One region of the Variovorax sp. M-6 genome, then DNA from elsewhere that is predicted to be linked to it. Evidence: riboswitches for the same ligand, from Rfam matches in the RefSeq annotation. Region 1 holds a riboswitch; the other holds the start of a gene.
What was found. Region 1 has a riboswitch for glycine ahead of AB4Z46_RS02915 (FAD-dependent oxidoreductase). Riboswitches for the same ligand answer to the same signal wherever they lie in the genome.

Region 1 (11,140 bases):
ACAGGCTCATCGAGTGAGCCGACCTGAGCGTTTATGGGAGTTTGCGCCTTCGGTGGGGCCCGTGGGCCCGCTCTCCTGCAGTGCGCGGATTGTAGCGGCGCACGGCAGAAACGCGCTAGGGGCGCCTGAAGGCGAAGTCGAGCTCGGGCCGCAGGCCGCTGACGATGCGCGCGATCGACTTGCCCGCGCCGCAGGCATGGATCCAGGTTCGGGTGCCGGGCGCGGTATTCAGGAACAGGTTGGGCAGGCGGGTCTTGCCGATCATCGGCAGCCGGTTCGGGCTGACCGCATGCATGGCGGTTTCGAAGCGGGCCTGCGCGGCGTCGGCGACGCCGGGCAGCAGCATTTCGGTGCGGCGCACGATCGCCTGGAAGCGGTCCGAGTCGGGCTCGGCCTCCTCGTCGAGCCCGGCCCGCACGACGGCCTGGACCCGCAGCTGCTCGCCGGCCGCCGTTTCGATGCGCGTGATGCGCAGCTTGCCCTGCCGGTCGCGCAGCGCGATGCGCGGTGCCTTCGCCGGCTGCAGGATCGGCATGGTGACGATGTACTCGCGCACGAAGCGCAGCGGCATATCGATGCCCAGGTCTTCGGCATGCGGCACGCTCGAGGCCCCCAGCGCCAGCACGTAGGCCTGGGCGCGCAGCGTGGCGGGCTGGCCGGCGGCATCGAGCAGTTCGACGTGGTCGACGCGGCCGTCGCGCTCCTCGAGCGAGACCACCGTGTGCCGGGTCATGAAGCGCACCCCCGCCGCTCGGCAGAGGAACACCAGGCTGGCCGCGAACTGCGTCGGATCGCGCACCGGATCCTCGAGCGCGTAGGTCGCCCCGGCCAGCTTGCCGCGGATCGCCTGCAGCGCCGGTTCGATGCCGATGGCTTCGTCGGCCGACAGCAGACGTTCCTCGCAACCGAGCCTCGACCAATGGGCCGCACTGGCCGTCCGCACATGAAAGGCCGCGGGGTCGGTAAAGAGGTTCAGGAGGCCGGCCGTCCGCGGCCCCTGCGGCATGCCGGCTTCGTCGCGCAGCGCCCGAGCGCTCTTGCGGCTGTAGGCGGCCAGGCGCACGAGATGGTCGAGAGGATCGCGTTTCGACGGCGTGCCCATGGCCTCGTCGAGCAGGCGCGTGAGCCGGCGGCGCATGCCCTTGCACATCCTGGCCCAGCGTTGGGCGCCCCGGGGCGCTGCGGGTCCGGGCCGCGTGGCCGGTGGGTTCGCGTCCGCAGGCGCCGCCAGGCCGCGCGCCTTGGCCGCGGGCGTGGCGTGCCGATCGACCACGGTCACTTCATGACCGAGCTGCTGAAGGTAATAGGCCGAGGTCACGCCGAGCAAGCCGGCGCCGAGTACAACTACGCGCATGTCCGAATCCTTTTGGGATTGCATGAACGGCGAGCGTTAGCGCTTCCTGTGAAAGCGGCAAGACCCGGGGTTCAGACTGCCGCTCCCCCTGTCTCTGTGACCTGAGAGATTCACCCGCTGCGCCCGGCAGCGGGTTTGCTCCCTCGGTGCACCACTTGGCGTGGTGACTCTCCAGTCGGCGATTGATCAAAAAATAGGCAGTGGTCGAATCGCATTGCGATTCACCTGAGCGTTCATGGGAGTTTGCGCCATCGGTGGGACGCGTGCGTCCGCTTTTCTGCCTGCCGGATTTTATCGAAGAAACCGGTTTCCGTGTTTTTCAGGCCCGGCGCAGGCGCGTGAACAGTTCGAATTCCCAGTTGCGCATGCCCAGCAGCAGCGTGTAGCCCTCGCGCTCCTTGGGCGACAGCTTCTGATCCGTCTGGTGRTGTTGGGCGAAGTCCTGTGCGACCCGCTGCAGCCGGTCGAGGAAGGCCGGCGCCAGGGACTTGCTGATCGATCCATGCACCAGCAGCAGGCCCTCGGCGGGGCCGTCGAAACCGCCGCGGTAGTAGTCGAGCACCACGTTCTCGCGGAAGAAGTCCATCACCGGCCCGTGCGGACGCCAGCGGAAGGTCTTGGCGAGCTTGAGCCGGTAGCGGTTCAGCGGCCGCAGTTCGATGATGCCGATCCGGTCGAGCTGGACCAGGTAGCCGATGCACTCGGCCTCGCTGATCCGGTYGGCGGCGACGATCTGCTCCAGCGTCCACTGGCTCAGCACGCAGATTGRCAGCAGCAGGAGCTTCTTGTCCTTGACCACCGCCTTCTCCTGCTCGAGGGTGAGTTCCTTGAGCAGGGGCTGAGCGTCCGCCACCCGGCGCGCCAGCTCGGCGAAGTCGATCTTGAGCGCCCGGCAGATCGCGTCGACCCGGGTCAGCGGCATGTCGCCCTTGGCCAGCATCCGTTTCACGCTGGATTCCGCCATGTCCAGAGATCTGGCCAGGTCGGCATAGGTCATGCGGGCGGTCTTGAGTTCGCTCTTGAGTGCATTGACCAGATCGACGGTGGTGCTCATGTCTGAGGGAGTATTGCGGATTGATACCCGAAGTGGTGAAAAAGTGCTCCGTATCGATTCTCGATGCCCGGCGCGGGGTCGACAACCTAGATTCCGCCTCGTCGAGCCACCCATCGGAGTCTGCCATGTCCCTGCCGTCGTCCCTCTCCCATCGCGAGCGTGCCCTGCTGGCGCTCGCCGCGCTACTCTCGGTCGCTGCGGTCTTCGGTCCCGCGGTGCCGACCCCGGCGCTGGGCAGCGCGCCCTTCGCCGACGGCCGGCCCTGGGGTGCGCTGCCGAATGCGATGGACGTACTGAGCAACCTGCCTTTCGCGGTGGTTGGCATCTGGGGCCTGCGCTGGCTGCACTGGCTCGGCCGCGCCCACGACGCGCAGCAGGATGCCGAGCCGCTGCCGTTCGATGCACTCGATTGCGCRTGGATGTTCTTCGCCGGCCTGATCCTCACCGCACTCGGCTCGGCCTTCTATCACCTGCAGCCCGATCCCACGCGGCTGGCGGCGGATCGCGCCGGCATGGCGGTGGCTTTCGCGGGCCTGGTCGGTGTCGCGGTGTGCGAGCGGGTCAGCGCACGCGCCGGCTGGCCGGCCGCCTGGGTCGCGCTCGCCGGCGGGCTGCTGGCGGCGGCGATCTGCCATCGCAGCGGCAATGCGCTGCCCTGGGCACTGGTGCAGTTCGGTGGCCTGGCGCTGGTCCTCGCGCTGGCGCTGGCACGGCCGGTGCCCGGCGCCATCGGCCTCCGGCTCGGCCGGGTGGTCTTCTTCTATGCGCTCGCCAAGCTGTTCGAGCTGGCCGACCCTGCGATCCTCGAAGCGACGCAGCAACTGGTGTCGGGCCACAGCCTCAAGCACCTGACGGCGGCCCTGGCGGCGCTTCCCGTGCTGCATGCGCTGCAGGCGATGGGGCGGCAGACCCTGCGGCACAATTCCGGGGCCGCCCCCCTGACGGCGTGAGGAACAGGCCGCTGCGCCCATTCGAATGACCACCCCTGCCGAAGTCTCGCCCGCCCGTCTGCCCGAAGGGCCCGCCCACGCCAACCAGTTTGCCTTGTTGCGGCAGCGGCGCTTCGCGCCCTTCTTCTGGACCCAGTTCGCGGGCGCCGCCAACGACAACCTGTTCAAGTTCGCCTTCACGGTGATGGTGACCTACCAGCTGCAGCTGGGCTGGATGCCGCCGGCCATGGCGGGACTGGCGATCGGCGCCCTGTTCATCCTGCCCTTCCTGCTGTTCTCCGCCACCGCAGGGCAGCTCACCGACAAATACGACAAGACGAAGATGATCCGCTTCGTCAAGAACCTCGAGATCGCGATCATGGGAATCGCCGCCTGGGGCTTCCTGCGGGCGGACGCCGTGGTGCTGCTCGGCTGCGTGTTCCTGATGGGGCTGCACTCGACCCTGTTCGGTCCGGTCAAGTTCGCCTATCTGCCGCAGGTGCTCGCGCCGCGCGAGCTCACCGGGGGCAACGGCATGGTCGAGATGGGCACCTTCGTCGCGATCCTGCTCGGGCAGGTCGCGGGCGGCCTGCTGGTCGCCCTGCCGCAGGTCGGCCATGTGACGGTGGCCGTGGCCTGCCTGCTGCTGGCGCTGGGCGGACGGGCGGTGGCGCAGGCGATCCCGCCGGCGCCGGCCACCGACCCCGGCCTTTCGATCAACTGGAATCCGGTCAGCGAAACCTGGCGCAACCTGAAGCTGGCTCACAGCAACGTGGTCGTCTTCCGCTCGCTGCTGGGCATCTCGTGGATGTGGTTCTTCGGCGCGGTCTTCCTGGCCCAGTTTCCGAGTTTCGCCAAGGAGGTGCTGCACGGCGACGAGCAGGTGGCCTCGCTGCTGCTGGTGGTGTTCTCGGTCGGCATCGGCATCGGCTCGCTCTTGTGCGAGACGCTGAGCCGGCGCCAGGTGGAGATCGGCCTGGTGCCGCTGGGCGCCATCGGCATGAGCGTGTTCGCGATCGACCTCTACTTCGCGTCGCGGGCGCTGCCGCCCGTGGCGCAGATGGGGCTGGGCGCGTTCACGGCCCAGCCGGCCCACTGGCGCGTGATGGCCGACCTGGGACTGCTGTCGCTGTTCGCGGGGCTCTACAGCGTGCCGATGTACGCGCTGATCCAGATGCGCAGCCAGCCCACGCACCGGGCCCGTATCATCGCGGCCAACAACATCCTGAATGCGCTCTTCATGATCGCCAGCTCGGTCATCGCCGGCGCGCTGCTGAAGGCTGGCTTCACGATTCCTCAGATCTTCCTTTTCACCGGCATCGCCAACGCGGTGGTCGCTTTCTACATCTTCATGCTGGTTCCCGAATACCTGCTGCGCTTCGTGGCCTGGGTGCTGTCGCACTTCGTCTACCGTTTCGACATCCGGGGCCAGGAGCACATCCCGGCCGACGGGCCCGCGGTGCTGGTCTGCAACCACGTGAGCTTCATCGACGCGGTGCTGCTCATGGCCGCGAGCCCGCGCCCGATCCGCTTCATCATGGACCACCGCATCTTCAGCGTGCCGGTGCTCGGCTGGCTGTTCCGGTTGGCCAAGGCGATCCCGATCGCGCCCCAGAAGGAAGACCCGGCGGCCTATGAGAAGGCCTTCGCGGAGGCCGTGCAGGTGCTGCGCGAGGGCGACCTGCTCGCCATCTTTCCCGAGGGCGCGATCACGCGCGACGGCAGCCTGCAACCGTTCAAGGGCGGCGTGATGAAGATCCTCGACGCCGCCCGCGCCGATGGCATCGACCCGCCGGTGATCCCGATGGCGCTGACCAATCTGTGGGGCTCGTACTTCAGCCGGATCGAGACGCGCGCCGGCCAGAACGTCGCGATGGTACGGCCGTTCCGGCGCGGCCTCTTCAGCCGCGTGGGGCTTCATGTCGGCAGCGCGGTGCCCCGCGTGGAGGTGCAGCCCGAAAGCCTGCGGCGGCGCGTGAGCGTGCTGCTCGGCAGCTGACGCCCGCCCAATGCCCGACCTCGGTCAAATCCTGCATGCGATCACCTGGTTCGGTGACAGCGGTTTCCTGCTGCCCGCCGCGCTCTGGATCGCGGTGTGGCTCGGCATTCGCAGCGGTACCCGGCCCCTGGCGGTGCTGTGGGTGCTGCTGTTCGGCCTCGGCGGCGCCCTGATTGCGGTTTCGAAGATTGCCTTCCTCGGCTGGGGCATCGGCAGCGTCTCGCTCGATTTCACCGGCTTCAGCGGCCACACCGCGATCGCGGCGAGCGTCTGGCCGGTGGCCTGCTGGTTGGTGGCCTCGCGCTGGGAGCATCGGGTCCGGGTGGGCGCAGCGGTGCTCGGCTGGCTGTTCGCCGCCTTCATCGGCGCCACCCGGCTGGCGCTCGATGCGCATTCGCTGTCGGAAGTGGTGTTGGGCTATGCGATCGGGGTGGCGGTCAGCGGGACCTTTCTCTGGTGGCAGCACCGCCTGCCGCATCCACGCCTGAGCTGGACGCTGGTGCTGTTGAGCCTGGCCACGCCGGTGCTGTTCCTGCGGCCCGGCACGCCGGCACCGACCCAGGGCGCGCTTGAAGTCATTGCCGTCCGGCTGGCGGGCATCGAGCGGCCTTTCACGCGTGCGGATCTGCTGGCCGGTCGCCGGATGCCGCTTGGTATCAAGTAGCGATACCGGCGGCGCAGAGTATCGCGACCCCCGAATCAAAGCGCTTCAGGAGGCGAAGGGGTGGACCATCATCCGCCCACTTTCATTTCCTGGACGAGAGACCTTCATGAATCTGTATTTGGTCACGTTTGTGGTTTTCGGAGGCGGGAACCCGTGGTGAGCCGGACGCCCACCAACTTCGGTCCGTACGAGCGCGAGTACCGGGCGCGCGTGTCGCTCTCTCGGCACCTCATGCGGCTGGCGCTGCAGATGGGCCTGATGGTCGCGGCAGTGATCCTGGCCGGGGTGTTCGTGTTTCCCGTGAACCGGGGCCCCACGCCGGCCATCGTCCAGAATCATTCGATCCAGAACGACAAACCGTCTCAAGAAGAGGAATGCGATGAGCAAAGCCCTGCGCCTGTCCGAAAAGTGGTTTCGCCGCGGCCTTTGGGTGGTGGCGATTGTGTTCGCCAGCTTCCTGGTCGGGCTCGGCAGCACGATCGTCGGTGACCTGCCTCGGGTCGAACACCGGATCGAGCTCGACGATTTCATCGACCGCGCGGCGGCCGACCCGCTGCGCAACACCGTGCGCGACGGCGAGCGCAACGAACAGCAGGCCGCGCGCGACCGCGAACAGGCCGAGCTCAAGCTGGTCGCGGCCCAGCAGGCCAGCCGGGCCGCGCGCGAGACCTTCGGCAACTGGCTCGCCACCCGCCACGCCACCGCCCAGCCCGACCAGGACAGCGAGCTGATCGCTCGCACCAAGGCGCTCGACGCACTGAAAGCCAAGGAGGACGAGGCCGAGCGCAATGTCGTCGCGCAGCGCCAGATCGCGCTCGACGCCCGGCAGTCGCGCCAGCGGGCGCGGCAGCAACTGGTGGTGCTCGAGGAGGCGGCGCGGAAGCGGCTCGATGCCGAGAACCGCAAGGTCGAGCTGCGGGTGTTCCTGTACCGGCTGGCGCTCACGCTGCCGCTGCTGGTGATCGCCGGCTGGCTGTTCGCGAAGAAACGCAAGAGCACCTGGTGGCCCTTCGTCTGGGGCTTCATCTACTTCGCGTTGTTCGCCTTCTTCGTCGAACTGGTGCCCTACCTGCCGAGCTACGGCGGCTACGTTCGCTATGCAGTGGGGATCGTGATCACGGTGCTGGTCGGGCGCTACGCCATCCTGGCGCTCAATCGCTACCTGGCGCGCCAGAAGCTGGCCGAGGCGCAGCCCGAGACGGTGCGCCGCAACGAACTGAGCTACGACACGGCGCTGGCGCGGCTGGCCAAGAGCGTCTGCCCGGGCTGCGAGCGCCCGGTGGACCTCAAGAACAACGAGATCGACTTCTGCCCGCACTGCGGCATCGGCCTGTTCGACCATTGCCGCGCCTGCGACGCGCGCAAGAGCGCCTTCGCCAAGTTCTGCCATGCCTGCGGCACGGTGGCGGATGCGGATGCGGCTGCTGCGCCGGTGGCGCCGCAGCCCGGGCCGTTTCAGGTCCAGCCGGCGTCCACCACGTAATCCTGGGCGGTGCACATCTTCGAATCGTCGGCGGCGAGGAACAGCGCCATGCTGGCGATGTCCTCGGCCATCACGCGGCCGGGCAGGCATTGGGCGGCGTCGATCTCGGCGGCCGATTCGGGCTTGACCCAGAGCCGCAGCTGGCGCTCGGTCATGACCCAGCCCGGGACGATCGAATTGACCCGGATGCCGGCCTTGCCCAGATCGCGCGCCAGCGACCGCGTGAGCCCGCGCGCGGCCGACTTGCAGGCCTGGTAGACCGGGTAGCCGGCGCCCTTGATCATCCAACTGATCGAGCCGAAGTTGATGATGGAGCCGCCGCCCAGCGCGCGCATGTCGTCCGCCACCGCCTGCGCGGCGAAGAACTGGTGCTTGAAGTTGACCGCCACGAGGCGGTCGAAGTCCTCGCTCGTGACCTCTGCCATCTGGTGGCGGCGGTCGTTGGCGGCGTTGTTGAGCAGCACCTGGATCGGGCCGAAGCGCGAGCGCACCGCGGCGATGGTCGCGCCGAGCGCGGCCACGTCGGTGACGTCGCATTCCTGGAACAGCGGTTCGTCGTGGCCGCCCAGTTGCTGCGCCAGCGCGTGCCCGGCCGCCACGTCGAGATCGCAGAAGCCGACCCGCGCGCCCTGCGCATGGAAGGCGCGCACCAGGGCTTCGCCGATACCGGTGGCACCGCCCGAGATGAAGACGGTGCGGCCGGCCAGCGAGGGGTAGATGGCCGAGGGAACGAGGGAGGTGGATGCGGACATGTGTGGATTTTGATCTTGCACCGCGCCGCTCGCCACCCAGGCGAACGCGAATGCCCGCGCTCGCTTCTTCGGCCTAGACCTAGATTCCGCGCGCCCGTTCCGCCTTGAAGCGGGCGCGGAAGTCGGCGAACCGCCCGGCATCGAGCGCCTCGCGGATCTCGCGCATCAGGTTCAGGTAGTAGTGCAGGTTGTGGATGGTGGTGAGCATCGGGCCCAGCATCTCGCCGCAGCGATCCAGGTGGTGCAGGTAGGCGCGGCTGAAGCCGTCGCGCCCGCCCTCGTTCCACGGCACGCCCGACGCGCCCGCACAGGCGTGGCAGCTGCAGCTCGCGTCGATCGGCTGCGGATCGCTCTTGTGGCGGGCGTTGCGCATCTTGAGATCGCCGTAGCGCGAGAACAGCGTGCCGTTGCGCGCGTTGCGCGTCGGCATCACGCAATCGAACATGTCGACGCCCTGCGCCACGCCCTCGACCAGATCCTCGGGCGTGCCGACGCCCATCAGGTAGCGCGGCTTGTGGGCCGGCAGCCGGTGCGGCGTGTGGGCCATGATGCGCAGCATCTCGTCCTTGGGTTCGCCGACGCTCACGCCGCCGATCGCGTAGCCGGGGAAGTCCATCTCGACCAGCTGGGCGAGCGACTCCTCGCGCAGGTTCTCGAACATGCCGCCCTGCACGATGCCGAAGAGGGCGTTCGGGTTCTCGAGCTTGGCGAATTCGGTCTGGCAGCGCTTTGCCCAGCGCAGGCTGAGCGCCATCGACTGGCGGGCCTCGGCTTCGGTCGTCACGTGGCCGTCGACGTCGTAGGGCGTGCACTCGTCGAACTGCATGACGATGTCGCTGTTGAGGATGGTCTGGATCTGCATCGAGACCTCGGGCGTGAGGAACAGCTTGTCGCCGTTGACCGGCGACGCGAACTTCACGCCTTCCTCGCTGATCTTGCGCATCGCGCCGAGCGACCAGACCTGGAAGCCGCCCGAGTCGGTGAGGATCGGCTTGTCCCATTTCTCGAACTGGTGCAGGCCGCCGAAGGCCGACATGACGTCGAGGCCGGGGCGCATCCACAGGTGGAAGGTGTTGCCGAGGATGATCTGCGCACCCATCTCGTGCAGGCTGCGCGGCATCACGCCCTTGACCGTGCCGTAGGTGCCCACGGGCATGAAGATGGGGGTCTGCACCACGCCGTGGTTCAGGGTCAGCGTGCCGCGGCGCGCGTGGCTCTGCGAATCGGTGGCGAGGAGTTCGAATTGCAGGCGAGGCAGTGGAGTGGTCATCTTTGGAGGCTTGCAGAGGCGGGCCCGTCGGGCATCAGCATGAGTACGGTGCGGTTGAAGTCTTCGACCACCAGCATCCGGCCCTGGCGGTCGACGGTCAATCCGGTCGGGCGGCCCAGCGGCCGCACCCCGGGCGCGGCGGTCCAGCCGGCGAGCCAGTCGATCGGGCGTCCCGACGGCATTCCCTTGGCGTCGAGCTTGTAGCCGACCACGCGGTGCCCCGCGGGCCGGTGGCCGCGCCAGGCGACGAGCAGTTGGCCGGCGAAACGGCTGCCGGCAGGCCCGACCTGCATCTGCAGCGGCGCGACGTGCGCGGGCCAGAGCATCCAGGGCGCCTCGGTACGGCTGCAATCGAAGCGGGCCTCGTAGCCGCGGGCCGGCTGGCGGCGGCCCACGCAGTAGGGCCATCCGTAGTCGCGGCCGGCCTGGAGGCGGTTGAGCTCTTCGGGTGGCTGGTCGGCCGGGTCGTAGTCGATCGAGTTCTCGCCCTGCAGCACGGTGCCCTTGGCCGGCCCGTCGGCCAGCACCGTCAGCGCGGCCGAGTTGCGCAGGCCGGTGGCGAAGGGCTTGAAGCCCTGCAGCTTGAAGCCATCGCCGCCGAAGATGCCCTCGTAGACCGCGGCGCGCGGCATCGGACCGGTGCCGTCGGGGCAGGGCAGCGGGTACGCCTTCGCGCCATCGCGGCAGTCGTCGGAGTCCGAGCCCATGTTGACGTACATCCGGCCGCCCGGGCCGAAGGCGAGTTCCTTCAGTGGGTGCCTGCCGTCCCTGGGCAGGTTGTCGATCAGCGTCTCGCGCAGCAGCGCGCCGCCGGGCGCCGGGATCGGCGTGCGCCAGATGCTGCCGGCTTCGCCGACGTAGGCCTTGCCGTCCGGGCCGAGCGCCAGGCCGAGCGGGCGGTCGAGTTGCTCGGCGAGCACCGTGAAGCGCGCGCGGCGCGGCGCCGGGCCGTCCGCGGGCAGCGTCATCTCGAGCAGGCGGCCCTTGCGCGGCTCCCACGAGCCCATGTCGACGACCCAATAGCGTCCGGGCGCGATCTCGAGCACGCGTCGCGGTGCGCGCAGGCCTTCGTTCTCGTCGGCGAGCAACGCGACGCAGGTGCCGGCCGGACTGCGGATGTCGAGCCGCGCATAGTCCCCGCATCGGCCTTGCGGCGTGTAGCCGCGGGCCGCCGCGGCGAGCGGCATCAGCATCAGCATCGCCAGCGCAAGCCAGGGCCTGCGCATCATGGCTGCACCCGGGCGAGCAGCATGGCGTCGCCATAGCTGAAGAAGCGGTAGCCTGCGTGGATCGCGTGCGCGTAGAGCGCCATCACGGGTTCGTAGCCCGCGAAGGCGCTGACCAGCATCATCAGCGTGCTCTTGGGCAGGTGGAAGTTGGTGACCAGCAGGTCGACGTGCGCGAACTGGAAGCCCGGCGTGATGAAGATGCGCGTGTCCCCGGCGGCCTCGCCGCTCTTGGCCCAGCTTTCGAGCGTGCGCACCGTGGTCGTGCCGACCGCGACGACGCGGCCGCCACGCGCCTTGCAGGCGGCGATCGCGCGCTGCGTCGCCTCGGGCACCTCGTAGCGCTCGGCATGCATGGTGTGCTCGGCGATGTTCTCGGTCTTGACCGGCTGGAAGGTGCCGGCGCCGA
Region 2 (11,140 bases), on a different contig from region 1:
CGCCACCGTCGACAACCTGCCGCGGGCGCAGGCGCCTGCGCGCATGTGGCCGGCGCAACGGGCGCCCAAGTCCTTCGAGGTGCAGGGCGCCGGCGAGCTGAAGACCATCGGCGCGGACAATGCCAGCCGCTACACGCCGTTCGTGCTGTTCGCCGAGTCGGTGGACACGGCCCGGGCGGTGGCGCTCTATGCCAGGTTCTATCCGCTGTTCCAGCAGGCCTACGAGGAGCTGGGCTACCCGGGCAAGTATTTCAACGACCGGCTGGTGGCCGTGATCGACCATCTGCTGCAGGCGCCCGAACCCGCCGGACCGGTGCAGGTGAAGCTCACCGAAGTGAAGGGCGAGATGGCCTCGCAGCATCCCTGGATCAGCTACGAGTTCGTCGACCCGAAACTGGAGGCGCTCTCCGCCGGACAGAAGATGCTGGTGCGCATGGGACCGGTCAACGAGCGCCGGCTGAAGTCCAGGCTGAAGGAGCTGCGGGTCCAGCTCGCGACCGGCGCGGTGGCGAAGAAATAGCCGGCTGGCCGGTCAGCCGGCGCTCGCGGGGCCGCTGGAACAGGCCAGCGCCCGCATCAGCAGCAGCTTGCGCTCGCGTGCGTTGCGCGTGAGTTCCGCGGCCCGCTTGAACTCCTCGCGGGCCTCGCCCTTTCGGCCCAGCTTGGCGAGCAGGTCGCCGCGCACGCTCGGCAGCAGGTGGTAGCCCTGCAGCTGCGGCTCCGAGCGCAGTGCATCGACGAGTTCGAGGCCCACCGCCGGGCCGAAGGCCATCGACAGCGCCACGGCCCGGTTCAGTTCGACGATCGGCGAGGGCGCGAGCTGGGCCAGTGCCTCGTAGAGCGCGGCGATGCGCGTCCAGTCGGTCTGCGCCGCGCTGCGCGCGCGTGCGTGACAGGCCGCGATGGCGGCCTGCAGGGCATAGGGACCGAGGGTGCCGCCCAGCTTCTCGGCTCGCTCCAGTGCGGCGAGGCCGCGCCGGATCAGCAACTGGTCCCAGCGCGCGCGGTTCTGCTCGAGCAGCAGCACCGGCTCTCCGTTGGCGTCGATGCGTGCGGCCGCGCGCGAGGCCTGGATCTCCATCAGCGCGACCAGGCCGTGGACCTCCGGCTCCTCGGCGACCAGCTCGGCCAGGATGCGCCCGAGCCGCAGCGCTTCATCGCACAGCGCCGGACGCATCCAGTCTTCGCCGGCGGTGGCCGAATAGCCCTCGTTGAACACCAGGTAGATGACCTCGAGCACGGACGCGAGGCGGGCGGCCAGCTCGTGCGCGCGCGGCGCCTCGAAGGGCACCCGCGCGGCGGCCAGCGTCCGCTTGGCGCGCACGATGCGCTGAGCGATCGTCGCTTCCGGCACCAGGAAGGAGCGTGCGATCTCGTCGGTGGTCAGGCCGCCCAGCAGGCGCAGCGTCAGGGCGACCCGGGCCTCGGGCGAGAGCACCGGGTGGCAGGCGGTGAACACCAGGCGCAGCAGGTCGTCGCCCACCTCGTCGTCGAGCGCGGCGTCCACCGCTTCGGCGAAGTCGGCGGCGGCGATCGCATGCCGGGCATCGAGTTCGCGGCCGATTTCTCCTTCCTTGTTCGCATGCAGCGTGCGCTTGCGCAGCAGGTCGATCGCGCGGCGCTTGGCCGTGGCGGTGAGCCAGGCGCCCGGATTCTCCGGGATGCCCTCGCGCGGCCATTGCTCGAGGGCCGCGACCAGCGCGTCCTGCGCCAGTTCCTCGGCCACGCCGACATCGCGCACCATCCGGGCCAGCGCGCCGATGATCCGCGCCGACTCGATGCGCCAGACCGCGTTGACCGCGCGATGCGTCTCGGCGACGTTCATCCGGAAGCGCCTATCGCGCTGGCTCGCGCACGGGGCGGATCTCGACCACGGGGTGCGCCGGCGCGTAGGGGTAGCGACTCGCCCATTCGATCGCTTCGTCCATCGACCGGGCACGGATCAGCCAGAAGCCCGCGATCAGCTCCTTCGCTTCGGCGAAAGGGCCGTCGACCACGCGCGGCTTGCCGCCGCCGAACTTCAGGCGGGCGCCCTTGGCGGTCGACTTCAGGCCGTCGCCCGCCAGCAGCACGCCGGCTGCGACGCTCTGGTCATTGCGCCGGGCCATCGCATCGAGCCGTTCGGGGGCGGTGGGCGCGTCGGCTTCCAGCTGCGCGTCGGACAGCAGCATCACCATGAATCGCGGACCCGGTTCTCCCTGCGCGGCCGACGAAAGGATCCCGGGCAGGCCGCCGGGGCAGCCAGACTCGCGGATCTCGAGCACGGGCCCGGTTTCGGGCCCCGGCACCCAGCGGCCGAGCTGATCGGTGGCTGCCTGCAGCGAGTCGGCCTCCAGGAAACCGAAGGCGGCCACCAGGTCTTCGGTGTGCTCGAACGGCCCCGGCACCACGCGCGGGCCGTCCGCCGAGAAGTGCAGGCGGACGCCGTGCGAACTGGCCTGCAGCGCGGCGTGGGGGAGCGCGGGGGCGATCGGCAGCGCCTCGCCGTCGTCGAGGCCGGTCTCGGTGCGCCGGTCGGCCTTGCGGAGGATCACGAATCTCATCCCGCAAGGATAGCGTTGCGCGCTCAGCGCCGCAGCGGGAGCATCGCGCGCAGCCGTTCGTCGCGCAGGAAGAGGCCGCCCCAGGCCATCAGGCCGATGTAGAGCCCGAACAGCAGGTGGCTGAAGACCGGACTGCCGACGCGCAGGTGGGTCGCCATGGCGCCGCCGAGCAGGCCAGTCAGCAGGATCGCACCGAGCAGCGAGGTGCGCGGGATGGCGTAGAGCGCGCCGATCGCGAGCGTCAGCACGCCGAGGCCGAAGGCGATGTCCGCCGGATAGCCGAGTTCGGCCAGGGTCTGCTTGACCACGTCCATCTCGGCCACCTTGATGGCGCCGTCGAACAGCAGGAACACGACGACCAGGCCGCTCAGGATGCGGCCGGTCCAGAGGGTGGCGCCCGAGGCGGGCGCGGTCGGAAGAATGGCTTGCATGCGGGTGTCCCCTCAGGCCTTGGCGGCGACTTCGGCGAGCAGCCGCTCTTCCTGTGCACGCAGCTCGGGCGTGAGCTCGGCGCCGAAGTCGTCCAACTCGAACACCTGGCGCAGCTCGAGCTCGGTCCCATCATCGAAGGGCGCGCGGCGCAGCCATTCGAGCGCTTCCTCCTTCGAGCGCACCTGCCAGAGCCAGAAGCCGGCAATCAGCTCCTTGGTCTCGCTGAAGGGGCCGTCGACCACGGTGCGCTCCTTGCCGGCGAAGCGCATGCGGGCGCCCTTGCTGCTCGGATGGAGGCCTTCCATCGCGAGCAGCACGCCGGCCTTGACCAGCGCCTCGTTGTAGTTGCCCATGTCGGTCAGCAGCTGTTCGCTCGGCATCACGCCGGCTTCCGAGTCCTTGCTGGCCTTGACGATCACCATGTATCGCATGTCGTTGCTCCTTCGGTTTCGAGGCCGGCGCCGGTCGGGATCGACCAGGCAGTTCCGGGGCTCTGAAGGGACGTCGAAGCAGCGAACGCGAAATCGACAGCCGGATGGACCGTCAATTGTAAAAAAATGCTTCCAAGCCCTCAGGCCTTGGCGTACGCCTCCAGCGGCACGCAGCTGCAGAACAGGTTGCGGTCGCCGTACACGTTGTCGACCCGGCCGATCGGCGGCCAGTACTTGGCCTGCCGGAGGCTGTCCAGCGGGAAGGCGCCGAGCTCCCGCGAGTAGGGCCGCGTCCATTCGCTGCCGAGCAGGCTGGCGGCGGTGTGGGGCGCGTTGCGCAGCGGGTTGTCGTCTCTGGGCCAGATGCCTTCCTCGATGCGGCGGATCTCGCCGCGGATCGCGATCATGGCGTCGATGAAGCGGTCCAGCTCGGCCAGCGGCTCGCTCTCGGTCGGCTCCACCATCAGCGTGCCGGGCACCGGGAAGCTCAGCGTCGGCGCATGGAAGCCGTAGTCGATCAGCCGCTTGGCGACGTCCTCGGCGCTCACGCCGCTGGCCTCCTTGAGCGGGCGCAGGTCGAGGATGCACTCGTGCGCCACGTGGCCGTTGGGGCTCGCGTACAGCGTCGGGTAGTGGTCCTTGAGCCGCGCGCTGATGTAGTTGGCGCTGAGGATCGCGGTCTCGGTCGCCGCCTGCAGGCCCTTGGCGCCCATCATGCGGCAGTACATCCAGCTGATCGGCAGCACCGCCGCGTTGCCCAGGGGCGCGGCGGAAACCGCGCCGACGGCGCCGTTCGACGCCAGCCCGCCGGTGACGTGGCCGGGCAGGTAGGGCACCAGGTCTTCCACCACGCACACCGGCCCGACGCCGGGGCCGCCGCCGCCGTGCGGGATGCAGAAGGTCTTGTGCAGGTTCAGGTGGCTGACGTCGCCGCCGAACTCGCCCGGTGCGGCCACGCCGACCAGCGCGTTCATGTTGGCGCCGTCGACGTAGACCCGGCCGCCGTGCGCATGGACGATCTCGCAGAGCTCCTTCACGCGGGTCTCGAACACGCCGTGGGTGCTGGGGTAGGTGATCATCACCGCGGCCAGCTTGTCGCCGTGCTTCTCGCAGGCGCGCTTCAGATCGTCGATGTCGACGTTGCCGTCGGCGTCGCAGGCCGTCACCACCACCTGCATGCCCACCATCTGGGCACTGGCCGGATTGGTGCCGTGCGCGGACGAAGGGATCAGGCAGACGTCGCGGTGCCCTTCGCCCTTGGCCTCGTGGAAGGCCTTGATCGCAAGCAGCCCCGCGTATTCGCCCTGCGAGCCGGCGTTGGGCTGCAGGCTGATGCCCGCGTACCCGGTCGCTTCGCAGAGCCAGGCGCGCAGCTGGGCGTCGAGTTGCGCATAGCCCAGCAATTGCTCGGGCGGCGCGAACGGATGGATGTCGGCGAACTCGGGCCAGGTGATCGGGATCATCTCGCTGGTCGCGTTGAGCTTCATGGTGCAGCTGCCGAGCGGGATCATGCTGCGGTCGAGCGCGAGGTCCTTGTCGCTCAGGCTGCGGATGTAGCGCAGCATCGCGGTTTCGCTCTTGTGGGTGTTGAACACCGGGTGCGTCAGGAAGTCGCTGGTGCGGCGCAGATCTTCGGGAATGCGGGCCCGCGCCGTGGCGGCGATGGCGTCGAAGTCAGGGCCCCGGGTGCCGGAAGGCGCAAACAGGCCCCACAACATCTCGACGTCGGCCCGCGTGGTGGTCTCGTCGAGCGAGACGCCCAGGTGGTGCTGCAGGCGGTGGCGCAGGTTGATGCCGGCCGCCTGTGCGCGTTCGTCGATCGCCTGCGTGTCGTCGCCGGTGCGGATCGTGAGCGAGTCGAAGGCGGTGCTGTTGACCAGCTCGCGGCCCAGTTGCTCGAGGCCCTGCGCCAGCACCGCGGTCAACAGCGCGACGCGCTGCGCGATGCGGCGCAGCCCTTGGGGCCCATGGTAGACGGCGTACATGCTCGCGACCACCGCGGGCAACACCTGCGCGGTGCAGATGTTCGAGGTGGCCTTCTCGCGCCGGATGTGCTGCTCGCGCGTCTGCAGCGCCAGGCGGTAGGCCGGCTGGCCGTGCGCGTCGACGCTGACGCCCACCAGACGGCCGGGCAGGGAGCGCTTGAACTCGTCGCGGCAGGCCAGGTAGGCCGCATGCGGACCGCCGTTGCACATCGGCATGCCGAAGCGCTGGGTGGTGCCGCAGACGATGTCCGCATCCCATTCGCCCGGCGGCGCCAGCAGCGTCAGCGCCAGCAGGTCGGCCGCGACGCAGAAGGCGGCCTCGCATTGGTGCGCGTGGCCGGCCAGCGGGCGCAGGTCGTGCACCTGGCCCGTGGTGGCGGGGTATTGCGCGAGCGCGCCGAAGAAGCCGCCGCTGGCCATCAGGTGCGGCAGCGTCTCGGAGGCGGTGCTGACCTTGACCTCGATCCCCAGCGGCGCTGCGCGCGTGCGGATCACCTCGATGGTCTGCGGATGGCAGTCGCCCGAGACCAGGAACACGTTGCTCTTGCTCTTGACGCTGCGCCGGGCCAATGTCATGGCCTCGGCCGCCGCGGTGGCCTCGTCGAGCATCGAGGCATTGGCGATCGCCATGCCCGTGAGGTCGCAGACCATGGTCTGGAAATTGACCAGCGCCTCCATGCGGCCCTGCGAGATCTCGGCCTGGTAGGGCGTGTAGGCGGTGTACCAGGCCGGGTTCTCCAGCACGTTGCGCAGGATCACGCCGGGCGTGTGGGTGCCGTAGTAGCCCTGGCCGATGAAGTTCCTGGCCACCTTGTTCTTCGCGGCGATCGCCTTCAGCTCGGCCAGCGCATCGGCCTCGGTGATCGGCGGCGCCAGCCGCATCGGCCGGCGCCGGCGGATGGCCGGCGGCACGATGCCGTCGATCAGTTCGGCGCGCGTGGCCGAGCCGACGGCGGCGAGCATGCGGACCTCGTCCTCGGCTTCGATGCCGATGTGGCGCGCGATGAATTCCTCGGCGTTCTGGAGTTCGCTGAGCGAGGGGGAAGTGGGCAGCACGGGCGTCGGCATGGGAGGGTCCGGTCGGGGCGTAGGGTTCAGTTGTCGGCGGAGAATTTCGCGTAGGCGGTCTCGTCGAGCAGCGGCTCGAGCTGCGCCGGGTCGCTCAGGCGCACCTTGAAGAACCAGCCGGCATCCATCGGTGCGCTGTTGGCGAGCGAGGGATCGGCGCGCAGCGCTTCGTTGACCTCGGTGATCTCGCCCGAAATCGGCATGAACACGTCGGCCGCGGCCTTGACCGACTCGACCACGCCGGCCACGTCGCCCTGAGCGAAGCTCTTGCCGACTTCAGGCAGGTCGACGAAGACCACGTCGCCGAGAGCGTCCTGCGCATGCACCGTGATGCCGACCGTGACCAGCGCCGTGTCGGCTTCCTGCCGCACCCACTCGTGGTCCTTGGTGTACTTGAGGCTCATGAAAAACTCCTTGAAAAATGGCTGGCTTGAAGAAATCGAAAAATCGGGGAGGCCTCAGCCCCGGTGATAGCGCGCGGGAACGAAGGGCAGGGTGCTCACTTCCATCGGCACCGGCTTGCCGCGCACGATGGCCTGGATCCGCGTTCCGGGCTCGGCGTAGGCGAGCGCCACATAGCCCATCGCGACCGGCCGGTCGACGGTCGGGCCCAGCAGCCCGCTGGTGACCTGGCCGATCGGCAGACCCTCGAAGGATTCGAGCACGGAGCCGTCGCGCACCGGGATGCGTTCCAGCGCGACCAGTCCGACCCGCTTGCGCTTGAGCGTCTCGTGGTCGAGGTGGCCGGCCGCGCCGTTGGCGGCCGTGAGCTGCGCCAGCACCCTGGCCGCGCCGGGGAAGCCGCCTTCGCGCGCGCCGCCGCTGCGCCGCACCTTCTGGATCGCCCAGCCGAGGGAGGCCTCGACCGGCGTGGTGCCTGGGTCGATGTCGCTGCCGTAGAGGCACAGGCCGGCCTCCAGCCGCAGCGAGTTGCGCGCGCCCAGGCCGATCGGCTTCACCTCGGGCTGGGCCAGCAGCAGGCGGGCCAGTGGCTCGGCGTCGCGGGCGGCGACCGAGATCTCGAAGCCGTCCTCGCCGGTGTAGCCGCTGCGCGTCACGAAGGCCGCGATGCCGCCGATCTGCACCGTGCCGCCGGTCATGAAGACGAAGCGCTCGATGCCCGGCGACAGGCGCGCCAATGCGGCCGCGGCCTGCGGTCCCTGGAGCGCGAGCAGCGCGTGGTCGGGCATCGGCAGCACCTGGCAGCGTTGGCCGATCCGGGCCGTGATGTGGGCGATGTCGGCCTGCTTGCAGGCGCCGTTGACGATCACGAACAGCGAATCCTGGCCTTCGTTGAAGAACATCAGGTCGTCGAGGATGCCGCCTTCGTCGTTCAGCAGCAGCCCGTAGCGCTGCTTGCCGGGCGCCAGGCCGATCACGTCGACCGGCATCAGGCTCTCGAAGGCGGCGGCGGCATCGGGGCCGGCCAGGCGCAGCTGTCCCATGTGGGAGATGTCGAACAGGCCGGCAGCCTCGCGCGTGTGGCGGTGCTCGGCCATCAGCCCGGCGGGGTACTGCACCGGCATTTCGTAGCCGGCAAAGGGCACCATGCGGGCGCCCAGCGCCAGGTGCAGGCCATGGAGCGGGGTCTTCTGAAGATCGTCGGATGCGGCGGCCAAGGGCGTTTCTCCAAAGGGGCAGTCTAGTTCCATGGCAAGAAGCCATGGGCCACCCCTGCTGTCCGCTTTACCTGAGAGATTCGCCCCACGATCGGGGTTTGCTCCTTCGGTGGACGGACCGGCGCGACTGCGCGACGAACCGCCTCTCTCCAGCAAGGAAACGCCCGGGAACGGGCGCTTCGTCAGTCCTTTTGCCTGAGCGTTCGGGCCCGTGTTTCGAGGGACCTGCGCCTTCGGCGGCCCCATCGTGGCGGGACGCTCTCCTGACCGGGCGAGTGTAAGGGAATCGGCGACCGCCCGGCCGGCGTTTTTCAGTGCACGGCCGCGGCCGGCAGCAGCCGGTCGATGCGCTCGCGGATCGACTCGGCGCGTTCGGTGCCCGCTGCCTTTTCGATTTCGTCGAGCATCCCGCTCGCCACGGCCAGCATCGCGCCGCGATCGCGCGCCTCCCGCAGCATCTCGCGGAACCGGTCGGCCAGCAGGGGATCGCGGCGTACGAACATGCGTTCGCACAGATCGAAAAGAAACATGCGCGTGGTGGCGAGCGAGCGCTTGCCGTCGAAGGCATCGGCCGCGCCCGGCGCTGGATCGGCGGGCTGTTCCTGCTCAGGCACAGGCACGCGGTCCTGCGCCAGGGGCCCGCGGTCCAGCAGGTAGCCTTCGCGCACCAGGTGCAGCGCGACACGCCCGGCTTCGTCCCGGCCGCCGAACAACTGGCCGAAGTCGGTCACCGAGCGCTGGCCATCGGCCATCAGCAGCAGGGCGCGCTCGCGCTGGCCCAGGCTGCGGCAGCCGGGGCTGAGTTCATGGCGCGCCTTGTCGGTCTTGATGAGGAACATGGGATGCTGCGGCGTTCGGTGGGCGAGCGCCGCAGCATGGACCCCTGGCGTGACGGCTTCGTGAAACCGTCCGCATCAACAGGGTGCTACTTCGCGTAGACCAGGTCGCGCAATCCGAGCGAGACGCCGGGCACGTAGGTGACCACCATCAGGCAGGCCAGGATGACCAGCACGAACGGAATCAGGTAGGGCACGATGCGGTCGAGCGAGATGCGCGCCACCGTGCAGGCCGCGAACAGGTTGACGCCGAAGGGCGGCGTGATCATGCCGAGCGCCAGGTTCACCACCATCACCAGGCCGAAGTGCACCGGGTCGATGCCGAAGTGCATGGCCACCGGCGCCAGGATCGGCGCCAGCACGATGATCGCCGCGCTGGTCTCGATGAACATGCCGATCACGAACAGGGCGCCATTGACGCCGAGCAGGAACATCGCCGGCGACTGCAGCACCTCCTGGAGCCAGCGGCCGATGGCGTCGGGCACGCCGGCACGCGTGATCAGGAAGGCGAACAGCCCGGCGTTGGCGATGATGAACATGATCACCGACGACGACACCACCGACTTGCGCAGCACCGCATAGAGTTCGGCCGGCTTGATCTCGCGGTAGATCAGCGTGCCGACGATCAGCGCGTACAGCACGGCCACCGCCGACGCCTCGGTGGGCGTGAAGATACCGCCGTAGATGCCGCCGAGGATGATCACCGGCATCAGCAGCGCCCAGCCGGCACGCCAGGTGGCGGTGGCGACGCCGAGCCGGCCGTCGCCGTCGTTCTTGCCCAGCCCCTTGAACTTGCAGTAGACGTAGACGAAGGCCATCAGCGCCAGGCTGATCAGGATGCCCGGTCCGAAGCCGGCGATGAACAGCTCGCCGATCGACACTTCGGCGCTGACGCCGTAGAGGATCATCGGAATCGAGGGCGGAATGATCACGCCGAGTTCGGCGCTGGTGGCCTGCAGCGCGGCGGCGTAGCCGACCGGGTAGCCATGCTTGATCAGCGCCGGGATCAGGATCGCGCCGATCGCGAAGGTGGTCGCCACCGAAGAGCCCGACACCGCCGCGAAGATCATGCAGGTCAGCACGCAGGTCATCGGCAGGCCGCCCTGGACGCCACCCACCAGGCTCTTGGCGAAGTCGACCAGGCGGCGCGAGATGCCGCCGGTCTCCATCAGGTTGCCGGCCAGGATGAAGAAGGGAATGGCGGCGAGCGGAAACTTGTTGATCGCGTTGAACATCTCCTTGACGGAGATCAGCATGTTCGCGTTGGAGACCTGGATGCCGAGCACCGAGGCCAGGCCGATGGAAACGGCGACGGAGATGGTGAGTGCGAAGCACACCACCATGGTCGTGATCATCACGGGGGTCATTGAGCGGTTTCCAGTTCGTTGCGCTTCGGGTCGATCAGGTTGGCGATGATGCCGATCACGCAGAACAGCCCGCCCACCGGCAGCGCCAGGTAGGCCCAGAACATCGAGACCGATTCGAGGCCGGCCATCGACTGCACGCTGCCGCGCTGCGCGTAGTCCCAGCCCCACCAGATGATGACCGCGATCAGGGTCAGCGCGGCCAGGCACACCACCCAGTCGAGCACGCGGCGGACCTTCGGCGGACTCCATCGGTAGAGCACGTCGACGCTGACCATGGCGCCCTGGCGGAAGGCGGTCGGGATGCCCAGGAAGACCATCCAGATCAGGCTGATGCGGATCAGGATCTCGGACCATTCGGCCGGTTGTTCGAGCACGAAGCGGGTGACGATCTGGAACACGCCGAGGGCAGAGGCGACCACCAGCATGAAGCAGGCGATCGCCATCGCCAGGCCGGTGGTCCAGCGGTCGAGTGCGAGGAAGGCGGATTTCATTGGCGCATCAGGGGTTCGGACAAAAAAACGCCCGCCAGCGCAGGCTGTGCGGGCGCGCGCTGCCGCGATGAGTATCGCGGCGGCCGGTTACTTGACGTCGCGGATCTTGTCCAGGTTGGCCTTGCCGAACTGCTTCTCGAAGTCGGCGTTGACCGGCGCCAGCGCGGCGACGAACTTGGCCTTGTCGACGTTGTCGATGACGGTCATGCCCTTGGCGCGCAGGTCGGCCACGCCCTTGGCATCGTCTTCGTCGACGCGGGCCCGGTTGGCCTTGATGCCTTCCTTGGCGGCATCCAGGAAGGCCTGCTTGTCGGCGGCGCTGAGCTTGTCGAAGGAGGCCTTGTTCATCAGGAAGATGCAGGGCGAGT

Region 2: another riboswitch for glycine. It lies ahead of gcvT (glycine cleavage system aminomethyltransferase GcvT); the one in region 1 lies ahead of AB4Z46_RS02915 (FAD-dependent oxidoreductase).

What each region holds. Positions count from the first base shown of each region.
Region 1 is NZ_JBFREQ010000002.1:97,809-108,948, forward strand. It holds glycine riboswitch at 1-88, opposite strand, end outside; gene AB4Z46_RS02915 (FAD-dependent oxidoreductase) at 116-1,354, opposite strand; glycine riboswitch at 1,433-1,539, opposite strand; gene AB4Z46_RS02920 (helix-turn-helix domain-containing protein) at 1,674-2,408, opposite strand; gene AB4Z46_RS02925 (hypothetical protein) at 2,534-3,358, shown strand; gene AB4Z46_RS02930 (MFS transporter) at 3,384-5,336, shown strand; gene AB4Z46_RS02935 (phosphatase PAP2 family protein) at 5,347-6,000, shown strand; gene AB4Z46_RS02940 (serine endopeptidase) at 6,380-7,483, shown strand; gene AB4Z46_RS02945 (SDR family NAD(P)-dependent oxidoreductase) at 7,456-8,235, opposite strand; gene tgt (tRNA guanosine(34) transglycosylase Tgt) at 8,315-9,505, opposite strand; gene AB4Z46_RS02955 (PQQ-dependent sugar dehydrogenase) at 9,502-10,734, opposite strand; gene queA (tRNA preQ1(34) S-adenosylmethionine ribosyltransferase-isomerase QueA) at 10,731-11,140, opposite strand, start outside.
Region 2 is NZ_JBFREQ010000003.1:269,415-280,554, reverse strand. It holds gene AB4Z46_RS05650 (DUF3014 domain-containing protein) at 1-520, shown strand, start outside; gene AB4Z46_RS05645 (RNA polymerase sigma factor) at 533-1,825, opposite strand; gene AB4Z46_RS05640 (YciI family protein) at 1,836-2,534, opposite strand; gene AB4Z46_RS05635 (DoxX family protein) at 2,567-2,974, opposite strand; gene AB4Z46_RS05630 (YciI family protein) at 2,987-3,406, opposite strand; gene gcvP (aminomethyl-transferring glycine dehydrogenase) at 3,547-6,459, opposite strand; gene gcvH (glycine cleavage system protein GcvH) at 6,486-6,863, opposite strand; gene gcvT (glycine cleavage system aminomethyltransferase GcvT) at 6,918-8,111, opposite strand; glycine riboswitch at 8,127-8,241, opposite strand; glycine riboswitch at 8,260-8,346, opposite strand; gene AB4Z46_RS05610 (hypothetical protein) at 8,390-8,917, opposite strand; gene AB4Z46_RS05605 (TRAP transporter large permease) at 9,004-10,281, opposite strand; gene AB4Z46_RS05600 (TRAP transporter small permease) at 10,278-10,772, opposite strand; gene AB4Z46_RS05595 (TRAP transporter substrate-binding protein) at 10,860-11,140, opposite strand, start outside.